2 regions of the Bacillus pumilus genome follow, and region 1 is predicted to be linked to the other one. Evidence: riboswitches for the same ligand, from Rfam matches in the RefSeq annotation. Region 1 holds a riboswitch; the other holds the start of a gene.
The links. Region 1 has a riboswitch for glycine ahead of CKW02_RS19565 (amino acid permease). Riboswitches for the same ligand answer to the same signal wherever they lie in the genome.
Positions count from the first base shown of each region.

Region 2: another riboswitch for glycine. It lies ahead of gcvT (glycine cleavage system aminomethyltransferase GcvT); the one in region 1 lies ahead of CKW02_RS19565 (amino acid permease).

Region 1 covers NZ_LT906438.1:3,745,679-3,752,153, forward strand. The annotation lists gene CKW02_RS19540 (PadR family transcriptional regulator) at 1-259, shown strand, start outside; gene CKW02_RS19545 (DUF4188 domain-containing protein) at 264-746, shown strand; gene CKW02_RS19550 (NUDIX hydrolase) at 758-1,381, opposite strand; gene CKW02_RS19555 (helix-turn-helix transcriptional regulator) at 1,553-1,759, shown strand; gene CKW02_RS19560 (DUF3169 family protein) at 1,756-2,436, shown strand; gene CKW02_RS19565 (amino acid permease) at 2,483-3,829, opposite strand; glycine riboswitch at 3,992-4,071, opposite strand; gene CKW02_RS19570 (LacI family DNA-binding transcriptional regulator) at 4,336-5,355, shown strand; gene CKW02_RS19575 (MFS transporter) at 5,796-6,475, shown strand, end outside.
Region 2 covers NZ_LT906438.1:2,212,177-2,218,651, forward strand. The annotation lists gene CKW02_RS11285 (rhodanese-like domain-containing protein) at 1-327, shown strand, start outside; gene gcvPB (aminomethyl-transferring glycine dehydrogenase subunit GcvPB) at 370-1,827, opposite strand; gene gcvPA (aminomethyl-transferring glycine dehydrogenase subunit GcvPA) at 1,820-3,166, opposite strand; gene gcvT (glycine cleavage system aminomethyltransferase GcvT) at 3,183-4,280, opposite strand; glycine riboswitch at 4,385-4,481, opposite strand; glycine riboswitch at 4,485-4,592, opposite strand; gene CKW02_RS11305 (DEAD/DEAH box helicase) at 4,843-6,475, shown strand, end outside.

The DNA of each region.
Region 1 (6,475 bases):
AAATGAAGTGTTATTAAAGTTATTCTTCGGTCAATATCTTTCGATTGAGAAAAAGCTGGTACTGCTACAGGATTATGAAAGGCAGCTTCGTATCCGTTATGAGACCTATGTTTCGATTGAAGAAAACATTCAAGAGCTTTATCCAGATGAAGCAGATGCGAAGTATTGGCTGTTTACTTTAGATTACGGAAAAAGAGTGGCTCAAGCAGGAATTGATTGGTGCGTGGAAACATCCCATTTGATGAAGAAGGAAGGGTAAATGAATGAAAAAAGACATACGTGCTGGCAGATTTACAACAGAGAATTCTGACTCGATTGTTGTGTTTATTATCGGCATGCGGATCAACAAACGCTGGGCGGTTCATCAATGGATGCCTGTGTTCATGGCGATGCCTGGCATGATCAAAGAGCTGTATACCCATCAAGATGAGCTTGGTTTCCTCGGGACAGAGAATTACTTTGGCTTACGTACGACAGCGATGATCCAATATTGGAAATCAACAGATGACCTTCTGGCTTATGCGAAGATGGAAAAACATTTGGCGGCTTGGAAGAACTTCCATCAGAGGGCTCAGAACAATGACGCAGTGGGTATTTATCATGAAACCTATCAAATTCAAGCCGGCTCGTATGAATCTGTCTATGTGAATATGCCTTCCTATGGACTGAGCCAAGCGAGAGCGCCTATTCCAATTGGTAAAGGAAAACAAACAGCGAAAGAACGGCTGAAAACAACAAATTCCTAGAGAGCGAATCTCTAGGAATTTCTTTTTGCAACGGTCACAAAATGCTTTAATATGCGGGCTGTTAATCCCCAAATGGTGTAGTTTTCATAATCATAAAACCATTCCTCTATCGAACGGCTTCCCCAGCGGTACTTCTCACCATTCATGATTTTTTCATAAGGGAAATCCTCAGCAGGAGTTGGCTGAACGGATACATGATGTAGGTACGGCTCATATTGACTTAGCCATGATAGAGGCACAGTAAAGGTCTCTTCTACTTCTTCTTGATTGAAGGAGTGTTTCACTTTTTGTTCATCAATGATCCCGACATATGGGTAGACCACGAAGGATGGAGACGCAATGTAAGGACTAAGCTGTCCAAGAATCTCCACCGATTCTGGCGGAATGCCCAGCTCTTCATGTGTTTCTCGCAATGCAGCTTCCTGTGCTGTTTCGCTGCCGTCGAGTTTGCCACCTGGGAAGCTAATATCTCCCGGCTGTTTTCTCATGATGAGCGATCGCACCTCAAATAAAATATGCCATTCTCCGTTTACTTGCACCAAAGGGACAAGGACTGCAGCTTTGAACGCTGTTTCTTCTCCAATAAATAACGGTTGAGATTGATGTAAGTCATTTTTTAATTGGTCAATGAACACGGGCATCACCTATTTTCTGTTTCTCTTTCTTTTAGCGTATCATGGTTCACCTTTTGAAGAAAGATGATCTTATCTGACAATTATTTTTATCAAATTGACAACTTTACTTGTCAATTTGAATAACATGTTTTACAATCAAAGAAAGATTCAGATCAAAATTGAGGTGACAGAATGAAAAATCGGCTAAAAGAGCTTCGTGCACGTGATGGTTTGAACCAAACTGAGCTTGCCAAGCGTGCAAAGGTTTCTCGTCAGACCATCAGCTTAATGGAACGCGATGAATTAATGCCGTCTCTCTTGCTCGCTGTTAAGCTTTCACGAATTTTTCAGGAACCCATTGAACGTATTTTTCTATTCGAGGAGGATGAACTATCATGAAAACTGTATACAAACTGCTCTCAGGTGCTCTCCTTGGCTTTCTCGGCGCTTACTGTCTGCTGGCTGCCGAATTTGAAATGACACTTCTTGATATTGCATTCGAAGCGACACTTGTCATCAGTGGATTGACGATTGTATTGATTGTTTATTGTTTTTCAGGGATTTCACGTATGAAGAAAAGAGTATCTCTTTCGGTATCTGGAGATGAAGAGGATGAACTCGAAGCAAAACAGTATCGCACCTTTACTGATTCGACTTTATCCAATACGGTGAGTACCATTTTGTCCATAATTGCCACCGGTATGGCTATCGTTACCGAACAGCCTATTTGGCTGATTCTCGTCAATGTTGCTTTATTTATCGTCACCATTATCAGTTCTTATGTAGCGATATCCGTTCTACAACTTGTCTACCCTAATCGCAATCTCCCAAGCCCGTCTGACAAAGATTATAGTAAAAAGCTGCTCGCTATTTCTGACGAAGGTGAAAAGCATGTGATGCTTGGCGGACTGTTTCACACGTATCAAATGATGAACATCTTATTGACCAGTGCCATGTTTATTCTGATTGTGTATTCCCTTGGAGCCAATCACTCTCAACTCTTCTCAATCATCGTGATTGGACTTGTTTTAATCATTTTGAATGCAAATTATATGTTCAGGATTAGAAATCGTTAAATGAACAAAAGCACAGCCCAATGCAAAGGCTGTGCTTTTCCGTCCATTATGATGCACGGCGTTTCTTTCGTGCATAAATCAATAATAAGAAACCAAACCAAACCGGTGTTAACAAGAGCGCCGGGCGTGTTGCATCCGCAAACAGCATGATCACAAGAATGGCAGCAAAAAGGACAAGAACACAAATGTTTACAAATGGTGTGAACGGTGCTTTAAAGGTAGATGCTGCATGCAGTTCAGGCTTTGTTTTTTTATATTTCAAATGGCAAATTAAAATAATACTCCATACCCAAATGAAACAAATGGCACTGATGGTTGTGACAATACCAAAGGCTTGCTCTGGAATCAGCTTGCTTAAAAGAGCACCGACCGATACCACAATTGTTGAAACGAATAGTGCATTACTTGGAACAGCGTGCTTATTCAGACGTCCAAAGGAAGATGGGCCCTGTTTTTGATGACTGAGATTATACAAAATTCGGCTCGTCGAGAACATACCGCTATTACAAGCCGAAGCCGCAGACGTCAAGACAACAAAATTAATGAGTCCCGCTGCTACTGGAATTCCAATCAGCCCAAAGGTTTTTACAAAAGGACTTTCTGATGCACTGAGCTCAGTCCATGGGTTGATACATAGTAAAACAAAGATCGCTCCCACATAGAAAAATAGAATTCTTAATGGAATTTTATTAATCGCAGACGGGATGTTTTTTTGTGGATTGGCTGTTTCTGCTGCGGACACACCGACCAGTTCCACTCCCACATACGCAAAGATGACCATTTGGAATGACAGTAAGAAGCCTGTGACACCATGCGGGAATAGTCCGCCGTGTGACCAAAGATTCGTTACCGTCACCGGTCCTGCATCTGTTTGAAAACCAATGATTAAAAGGACAATTCCAACGCCGATCAATAATAGAATCGTAATCACTTTAATAAGTGCAAACCAGAATTCCATTTCTCCGAAAAGCTTCACCGTTAATAAATTAAACCCTAGTAAAATCAACAAACAAATGATGGCAGGAATCCATTGCGGGATATCAAACCAATACTGCACATACACTCCGACAGCAATAACATCCGCCATCGCGGTCATAATCCAGCAAAACCAATACGTCCACCCTGTCACAAAGGATGCCCACGGACCAAGGTAGTCCTCTGCAATATCGGTTAATGACTGATAGCCTGTCTTCGATAAGAGCAGTTCACCAAGTGCCCTCATGACAAAAAAGATCGCCATCCCGACAATTAAATAAGCAAAAATGATCGATGGACCTGCCAATTGAATGGCCTTTCCAGAGCCTAAAAATAGCCCAGTTCCAATGGTTCCGCCAATTGCAATCAACTGAACATGGCGGTTTGATAAATCTCGTTTCAATTCTTGTTGTTCCAATGCTAACGCCCTCCTACGACACGATCTTATACTGAAATAATGAACTCTCAAAAAGTCCATAAAAAAAGAGATTGGATGCGCTCCAATCTCTCGGTCATAAAAGAATAGCAAAATAGCGAAAAGCAATACACGGCGTCATCCATGCACTACAAATACAATATTTCGTACTCTTCTGTCCTTTTGCCTGAGATTGTGAACCCTTCGGCGCCGCACATTCATGCGGTCTCTCCAGAAGCTGCTCCTGCCATAGTGTGACCCACAGCATTCATAGCCTTCGTTATTTAATTAAAATGTTGCTATTTCTGAATAATTTCATATTTTACGCCTCTAAAAGAAAGCTGTCAATGGAAATCTTTTATGATTGACGGTGGTAGCCATATAACTTCACTTCATCAATCCCTCTTGATTCATGTATAATAAATCAAAAGATGTTCGGCTCGTTTGCTGGAGAAATCCCTCTTGATCAAGAACAAAGTTAGGAAATCCATGGAAGTTGGTGAAAACAAATGAAAAAAATGAACAAACAGCGTGTCACATTACAGGAAGTCGCCAAGCATGCCGGTGTTTCGACTTCAACGGCATCACTTGTTGTTCGAAATAATCCTAGAATCTCTGAAGCCACTCGAAAAAAAGTACTGCAATCCATGGAGGACTTAGGATACGTATACGACCGCGTTGCTGCCAACATGCGGTCAAAAAGCTCAAATATCGTTGGTGTGATTGTCACGGATATTTCTAACACCTTTATTTCTGAGTTTTTAATTGGCGTGCAAACCACGCTTGAATCACTAGGCTATACTGTTTTACTTGGTACGACCTTTGACAGTGTCGATAAACAGGAGCGGCTCATTTCCACAATGGTAGAGCACCGAGTGGGCGGGATTATTTTAAACCCAGCTTCAAAAAGCTCTGCACGAACGGTCAAACAATTAAATCAAATTCGCACCCCAAAAGTACTGGCAAATCGTGAATTATCAGATGTGCAATGTGACTATGTCGGCGTTGATTATGAACAAGGTGCTTGGATGGCGATTCGTCATCTTCTTCAAAAGGGACATCGGCGTATCGCCTTCTTAGGCGGCATCAAGACCTCATCGACTTGGATTGAGCGGATGAAAGGTTTCAAAAAAGCCCATGACGAAGAAAATCTGATGATTGATGATTCTCTTATTATTGACATAGAACCTACTCGTGAAGGCGGGAAAGAAGCGCTTGCCCAAGTGATTGATCAGCCTGAGCCTCCTACTGCTATTTTTTGTTTTAGTGATCTAGTCGCATTTGGGGTCATTCAAGAACTATCAGCTCGTGACATTAAGCCTGGTGAAGATATCGATGTGGTTGGATTCGATAATGTTCCTGAAGCGGAGATGTACCATCCGCCGCTCACCACTGTTTCCTCCTTCCCCCGATCCATCGGGGTAAAAGCAGCGAACCTTTTATATCATAAAATGAACGAACAGGATGAAGAGCTGCAGAGATTGATATTAAAGCCTCAACTTCATATTAGAGAAACCGCTCCCTCATGATGAAAAAGAGAATTGCATGCAGCAATTCTCTTTTTTTATTGATCAAGTCAACTATTTCTTTGTTTCATTTTTATTTTTTTAAATCACAAAGTCATAAACTTGACACATTTAAAACACAGGAGTATATTTATCTCGTTGCTTCTTTTAGTATATCGTTATACCTATTTCAGAGTATCGTTTTTTTAATCAACATCAGTTAAAAGTGGAATTTTCTGATTCTGATCAAATTATGAAGATTTACTTTCTTATCAATTCTATTTTTATTTTTAGGTTTTAGTAGAACGATGTACTTAATTGAAAAACAGATGAATATTCATTATTTTTTTCATCAATTACACAAGGGGTGTTGTGATGGGCATCATATTATTTACTTTTAAGGAAATAACAAAGGGTATACAAGAATTTGACCCTAAAGGGGTTTCAAATATAGGAGTGGGAACATGAAAAATCCTTATATTAAATCGTCTGTTGGCATGTATTTAAACTACTTCATGCTCGGCATGATCAATATTATTGTAGCTTCCAACATGGACAGCTTATCTGAACGCTACCATGTGGATATTCCGAAAATCAGCTTGCTTGTATCGGCGATCGGAATTGGTAAACTGGTTGCTCTCTTTTTCTCAGGCCGGTTAGCCGACCGCTGGGGACGTAAGCCTGTCATTATTACAGGAAACTTTCTTTACTTATTATTCTTAATCGGTATTCCAACGACAACGAGTTATACACTAGCATTTATCTTTGCGATTTCTGCTGGGATTGCAAACTCGTTACTTGATTCGGGAACATATCCTGCTTTGACAGAATCGTTTCCTAAAAAGGCAAGTTCAGCTTCTGTTTTAGTGAAGGCGTCCGTTTCAATTGGAGCGACTGTTCTTCCATTTATCCTGGCATTCCTTATTGCACATGACATCTTCTGGGGCTGGGCGTTCTTTGGACTAGGGCTTCTTTATTTGCTTGTTGGGATTTACTTAATCTTTATGCCGTTCCCGAACCATAAGCAAGTCTCTTCACAAGGTGACCTTCCAGTACAGGAACAAATGAAGGAAGAACCTAAAATGCTTGGTGAAGGCTTAGCTGTTGTACTCATGGGGTTCACGTCAACTGCATTGTTTGTCGT
Region 2 (6,475 bases), 1.5 Mb from region 1:
GGCAGCTACATTTATCAGCAGCGTATTATGAAAACGCTGACGGAAGAAGAATTTATTAAAGGTTACCGCAAAGCTCAACTCATTGATGTGAGAGAGCCAAATGAGTTTGATGGCGGACATATTTTAGGGGCAAGAAACATCCCCCTTTCCCAGCTAAAGCAGCGCAAAAATGAAATTCGTCCTGACAAGCCTGTTTATCTTTATTGCCAAAACAATTTGAGAAGCGGAAAAGCAGCGCAAACGTTACGTAAAAACGGCTGTCGTGAGATTTATAATTTAAAAGGCGGCTTTAAAAAATGGGGCGGCCGCATTAAAACGAAGAACTAACAAAAAAGACTCTGGGAGCATGATCCCCTGAGTCTTTTTTCTTTATCTTTCAAAAACGAGAACTGGATTCCGGGCAGCCTTTGTTTCGTCCATTCGTTTGACGACCGTTGTATGCGGCGCTTCCTGCACGACTTCTGGATTCTCTTCCGCTTCTTTTGCAATCTGAATCATCGCTTCGATAAAGGCATCAAGTGTTTCTTTTGATTCTGTTTCAGTTGGTTCAATCATGATGCATTCCTCTACATTGAGCGGGAAGTAGATCGTTGGCGGATGATAGCCAAAATCAAGTAATCGCTTGGCAATATCCAGTGTGCGTACACCTAATTTTTTCTGACGTTTACCTGAAAGGACAAATTCATGCTTACAGTGACGGTCAAATGGCAAATCGAAATGAGTACTTAAGCGGCGCATCATATAGTTCGCATTTAACACGGCATTATCAGTGACAGCCTTTAAGCCGTCTGGGCCCATAGAGCGAATATACGCATATGCTCTGACGTTAATGCCGAAGTTACCATAGAACGGCTTCACTCGGCCAATTGATTCTGGTCGATCATCATCGAAGTAAAAGCGGCCTTCTTTCTTCACAAGCACCGGCTTTGGCAAGTACGGAATCAAATCCTTTTTTACGCCTACAGGACCTGAACCAGGGCCTCCGCCTCCATGTGGACCTGTAAAGGTTTTATGAAGATTTAAGTGAACGACATCAAATCCCATATCCCCCGGTCTTGCTCTGCTCAAAACGGCATTCAAGTTCGCTCCATCATAATAAAGCTTGCCACCAGCTCCGTGAACGACTTCAGCCATTTCTAAAATATTTTCTTCGAATAGGCCGAGTGTATTCGGATTCGTCAGCATTAAAGCCGCAGTTTCTTCATTGACAACACGGCGCAGGTCCTCTAAATCAACAAGCCCATTCTCATCAGATGCGACGGTAATGGTTTCAAACCCAGCCACTGTCGCAGATGCTGGGTTCGTTCCATGAGCAGAATCCGGCACAATGACTTTTGTTCGTTTATGATCTCCTCTTGCTTCATGGTACGCACGGATCATCATGAGTCCTGTCCATTCCCCGTGTGCCCCTGCCGCAGGCTGTAATGTCACAGCGTCCATCCCCGTAATTTCTTCAAGATGATCACCTAGATCATACAGCAATTCTAATGCTCCCTGCACAGTGTCTGCCTCTTGTAGTGGATGGACTTGCGCGAAGCCTGCAAGGCGTGCAACCTTTTCATTAATCTTTGGATTATATTTCATTGTACAAGAGCCAAGAGGATAAAATCCGGAATCGACCCCGTGATTACGTCTTGATAATGCTGTATAATGACGCATAATATCAAGCTCAGATACTTCAGGAAGCTCAGCATCATCATGACGGATATACGTGTCATCAAATAAAGCTGGGATCTCCTGTTCAGGTACATCTAAATCAGGCAGGCTATAACCAATTCTTCCTTCTTTGGATAATTCAAAAATAAGCGGCTGATCTTGTTTATTCATGGCGATCCCCCAATTCCTTCATGAACGTATCAATTTCTTCTTTCGTTCTTAGCTCTGTCACGGCGACAAGCATGTGATGTTGAAGCTCTGGGAAGTCTCTCCCTAAGTCATAGCCGCCGATGATTCCTTTTTCAAGCAATCGTTTATTGGCTTCTTTTACAGGTTCTTGTAATTTGATGACAAATTCATTGAAATGGGCCCCTTCTACATCAGCAAGCAGTCCATATGCTTTTGCCTGCGTCTTCGCATAGTGGGCTTTTTGTACGTTTTGATACGCAATGTCTTTGATGCCTGTTTTTCCGAGTGCTGTCATGGCAACGGAAGCGGCTAATGCATTTAATGCCTGATTCGAACAAATATTGGACGTCGCTTTATCTCTCCGAATATGCTGCTCACGCGCTTGAAGGGTTAGTACAAACCCACGAACACCATTTTCGTCTTCTGTCTGCCCGACTAAACGACCTGGCACTTTTCGCATCAACTTTTTCGTCACAGCAAAATATCCGCAATGCGGCCCGCCAAACGCTGCTGGAATACCAAACGGCTGTGCATCACCAACGACAATGTCTGCTCCAAGTTTTCCTGGCGGCGTCAGTAACCCGAGTGCAAGTGGATTACTAGAGACAACGAACAGACTTTTCCCTTTATGCGCAATAGGTTCAATGTCTTTTAACGGTTCGACGACACCAAAAAAGTTTGGATATTGCACAAGAACTGCTGCTGTATCTTCGCAGACAGCCTTTTCTAATGCTGCTAGGTCCGTCTGCCCTTTTTTCGCAGGCACTTCAACAACTTCGATGTGCTGTCCTTTGGCGTATGTTTTTAGCACGGCTCTTGCTTCAGGGTGAACCGTTTCAGAAACAACCACTTTTTTCTTTTTTGTATGTCCAGCAGCTAGCATTGCCGCTTCAGCTAATGCTGTCCCGCCATCATACATCGAGGAGTTAGCAAGATCCATACCTGTCAGCTCAGCAATCATTGTTTGAAATTCAAAAATGGCTTGTAGTTCACCTTGCGAAATCTCCGGCTGATAAGGTGTGTATGCTGTATAAAATTCAGAACGTGAGATGACATGATCCACAATGACAGGCTGGTAATGATCATATACACCGGCACCAAGAAACGATGCATAGGAGACCGTATCTTTATTCTTTGCAGCTAATCGGGATAATTCCCTTACAAGCTCTGTTTCAGATGCGGCTGCTTTAATGTTGTATGCTCCTTTAAATCTCACTTTTTCTGGGATATCTGAAAAAAGCTCATCAATCGACTGAACGCCGATGACATCCAGCATTTCTTTTTGATCTTGCTCGGTTTGCGGCAAATACCTATGCTTCATCCTCTATTCCCCCTCGTTATTTGGCTCTTTTATAAAATGGTGTTGCGACGATTTTCGCTTTTAGACGTTTTTTGCGAACTTGTACTTCTATCTCTGTTCCAAGCTGCGCCTGAGAAGATTCAATTAAAGCAAGCCCGACATTTTTCTTTAATGTTGGGGACTGTGTGCCCGTTGTGACTACCCCAATCTGCTTTTCTCCTGAAAAGACCGGATAGTCTGTGCGCGGAATCCCTTTATCTATCATTTCAATGCCGACAAGCTTTCGCTTCGGCCCTTCTTCTTTTTGCTTCTTGAGCGCTTCTTTGCCAATAAAATTGGCTTCTTTATCCGTTTTGACAGCAAAGCCAATCCCGCCTTCTAATGGAGAGATATCCTTTGATAGCTCCTGCCCATAAAGCGGAAGTCTTGCTTCAAATCTCAAGGTGTCACGTGCACCGAGCCCGCACGGTATTAATCCTTTTGGTGCGCCTGCTTTTAATAAAGCCGACCAAATGTGGACCGCATCTTCTGACTGGCAATAGATTTCAAAGCCGTCTTCTCCTGTGTAGCCAGTTCTTGAAACAAGCACCTCTTTTTGAGCAACCTCAGCTCTTGATAAAAATGTAAATGGCTTGAGCGATGTCACTTCTTCATCCGCCACATCTTTCATGATGTCAGCGGCAAGAGGTCCTTGAAGGGCTAGCAAGGCGATTTGATCAGAGACATTTTGGATCAATACGTCGTTCTCACCTTGATGCTGAAGCAGCCACTCCACATCTTTTTCGATATTTGATGCATTAATGACAAGCAAATAATCGTTCTTTTCTTTTTGGTAGACGAGCAGATCATCCACTGTCCCGCCATCTTCATAGCACATGGCTGTATATAGTGCCTTGCCGTCTGTCAGCTTAGACACATCATTGGTTAATAACCTTTGTAAAAAAGGAAGGGCATCTTGACCTTTGATTTCCACCTCACCCATGTGAGACACATCAAAAAGCCCTGCCTTTGTTCGAACAGCTTCGTGCTCTTCTTTAATGGAAGAAAATTGGACAGGTAATTCCCAGCCCCCGAAGTCAATGGTTTTTGCGCCAAACGTTTCATACGCATGAAAAAGCGGTGTTCGTTTCAACATCAATCGTTTCCCCCTTTTTTCTTTCAGTGCAGATCACAAGCTGAATTTTCAGAAAAAAATCACAGCAAAAAAGGACAGAGCGCTCCCTTTTATCAAAAAGAAGTCTCTGTCCTTGCACCTGAAAGTTTACAGCACAACATCATTGTGCGTTTTCCCCTTTGGTGGTTTGCTAAAAAAACGATGAGCAAACACTCTCCAGAGTTGCGTCCGGTAAGAGTACTTTTGCCTGAGAGATTCACTGAAACGAATCAGCTTGCTCCTTCGGCGCCTGCCAGTGCTAAATAACCGCCAAGTCTCTCCCCATACCATCATCCGCTCATATTCTTCACATTTATTGGACATACTATCAAAATGGGTGACTTATTTGCTAGATCACTTACCAACATCCTACCATTAGAAACGGATGAAGAGCAACAGAAAAATCATTAACATTTTTTAAACAACCATTCATTATCGTTCGCTTTTATTCAAATATCTAGTCTTTTCAAGACCTCTTAAAAAATGAAGCGTTTAAATACAGAACAATTTTATCCCCAACCTACTAGAAAGGCAGGCGACCACATTGAATATTCAAACGATTTTTGATCAGGATTGGGCAAGTGAATTTCAGCAGCGGCTTGCAGCAGACGGCCCCTGGGCGAACTGGGAAATGTACCGTTTAGCGACGCAGGTCCAAAAAGTCACAGCCATTGATTCATTTGAAGGACTGCAAGCTCCTGCCCATCTGCCTGCATTCACGCCTTTAAAACATCAGCTTGAAGTAGCCAGAAGAGTCGTAGAAGAGATGAACGGAAAAGCCATTTTAGCAGATGAAGTGGGACTTGGAAAAACCGTAGAAGCAGGACTTATTATCAAAGAATACATGATTCGTGGACTTGCCAAAAAAATTCTCATACTCGTCCCCGCCTCTCTCGTATCTCAATGGGTACAGGAGCTGCGGACGAAATTTTATATTGATGCTGTCGAACAAAAAAAGAGCTACGTGTGGGAGCAGTGTGACGTCGTGGTTTCCTCCATTGATACAGCCAAAAGGCAGCCGCATCGAGACACTATTTTATCCATTGCCTACGATATGGTCATTATTGATGAAGCACACAAACTGAAAAACAATAAAACGAAAAACTATGAATTTGTGAGAAATCTAAATAAGAAATTCTGCTTGCTGCTGACAGCGACGCCTATCCAAAACCGTATTGGAGAAATATTTAATCTTGTCTCCCTTCTGAAGCCAGGTCACCTAGGGAATGAACATCAGTTTAAAGATGTCTTTGCCAAAAAGGATTTACAGCTAGAAGACCATGATCGTTTAAAACAGCTTGTGAATAAAGTGATGATTCGTAACCGAAGGCAAGACACGGGCATTGAGTGGACAAAACGGCATGTCAAAACGATTTCCATTGATTTCTCTCCGACGGAACAAGCATTATATGATGAAATCTGCAAGCTGAAAGAGAACCCGTCCTATACTAAACACATGTTTTCCATCATGACCTTGGAACGAGAATGCTGTTCAAGTCGCGAGGCGGTCTATATGACAATTAAAAAAATGCAGGAAGATGAAAAACATATCCTTGGATCCTCTGCTATAGCGCAAATTATGGAGAAAATCAATCAAGTGCAGCAAAACACAAAGGCGCTTGAAGTCGTTAGGCTTATTCAACAGTTAAATGAAAAAGTCATTATTTTCACCAAATACCGCGCGACACAAATTTATTTACAATGGTTTCTTCAGCAAAATGGCATCAGCTCCGTTCCTTTTCGGGGCGGCTTTAAGCGGGGCAAAAAGGATTGGATGAAAGATTTATTTAGAGAACGGGCGCAAGTGTTAATTGCTACAGAAGCCGGCGGCGAAGGAATCAACCTTCAGTTTTGTAACCAAATCATCAACTACGATCTTCCGTGGAACCCGATGCGTTTAGAACAGCGGATTGGACGTATCCACCGCCTTGGACAAGAGCGAGATGTCCACATTTACAATATGGCAACTAACGGTACCGTTGAGGAACACATCTTAAAGCTTTTATATGAAAAAATTCAGCTGTTTGAAAACGTCATTGGCGATCTAGATGATATTTTAACGCGAATCGATATCAAAGATGCCGAATCAGAACTGCATCAGATTCTCTTTCAGCACGAATCAGACGGTGACATGAAAAAGAAATTAACTCAGTTTGCTTCCTATTTAACAGAAGCAA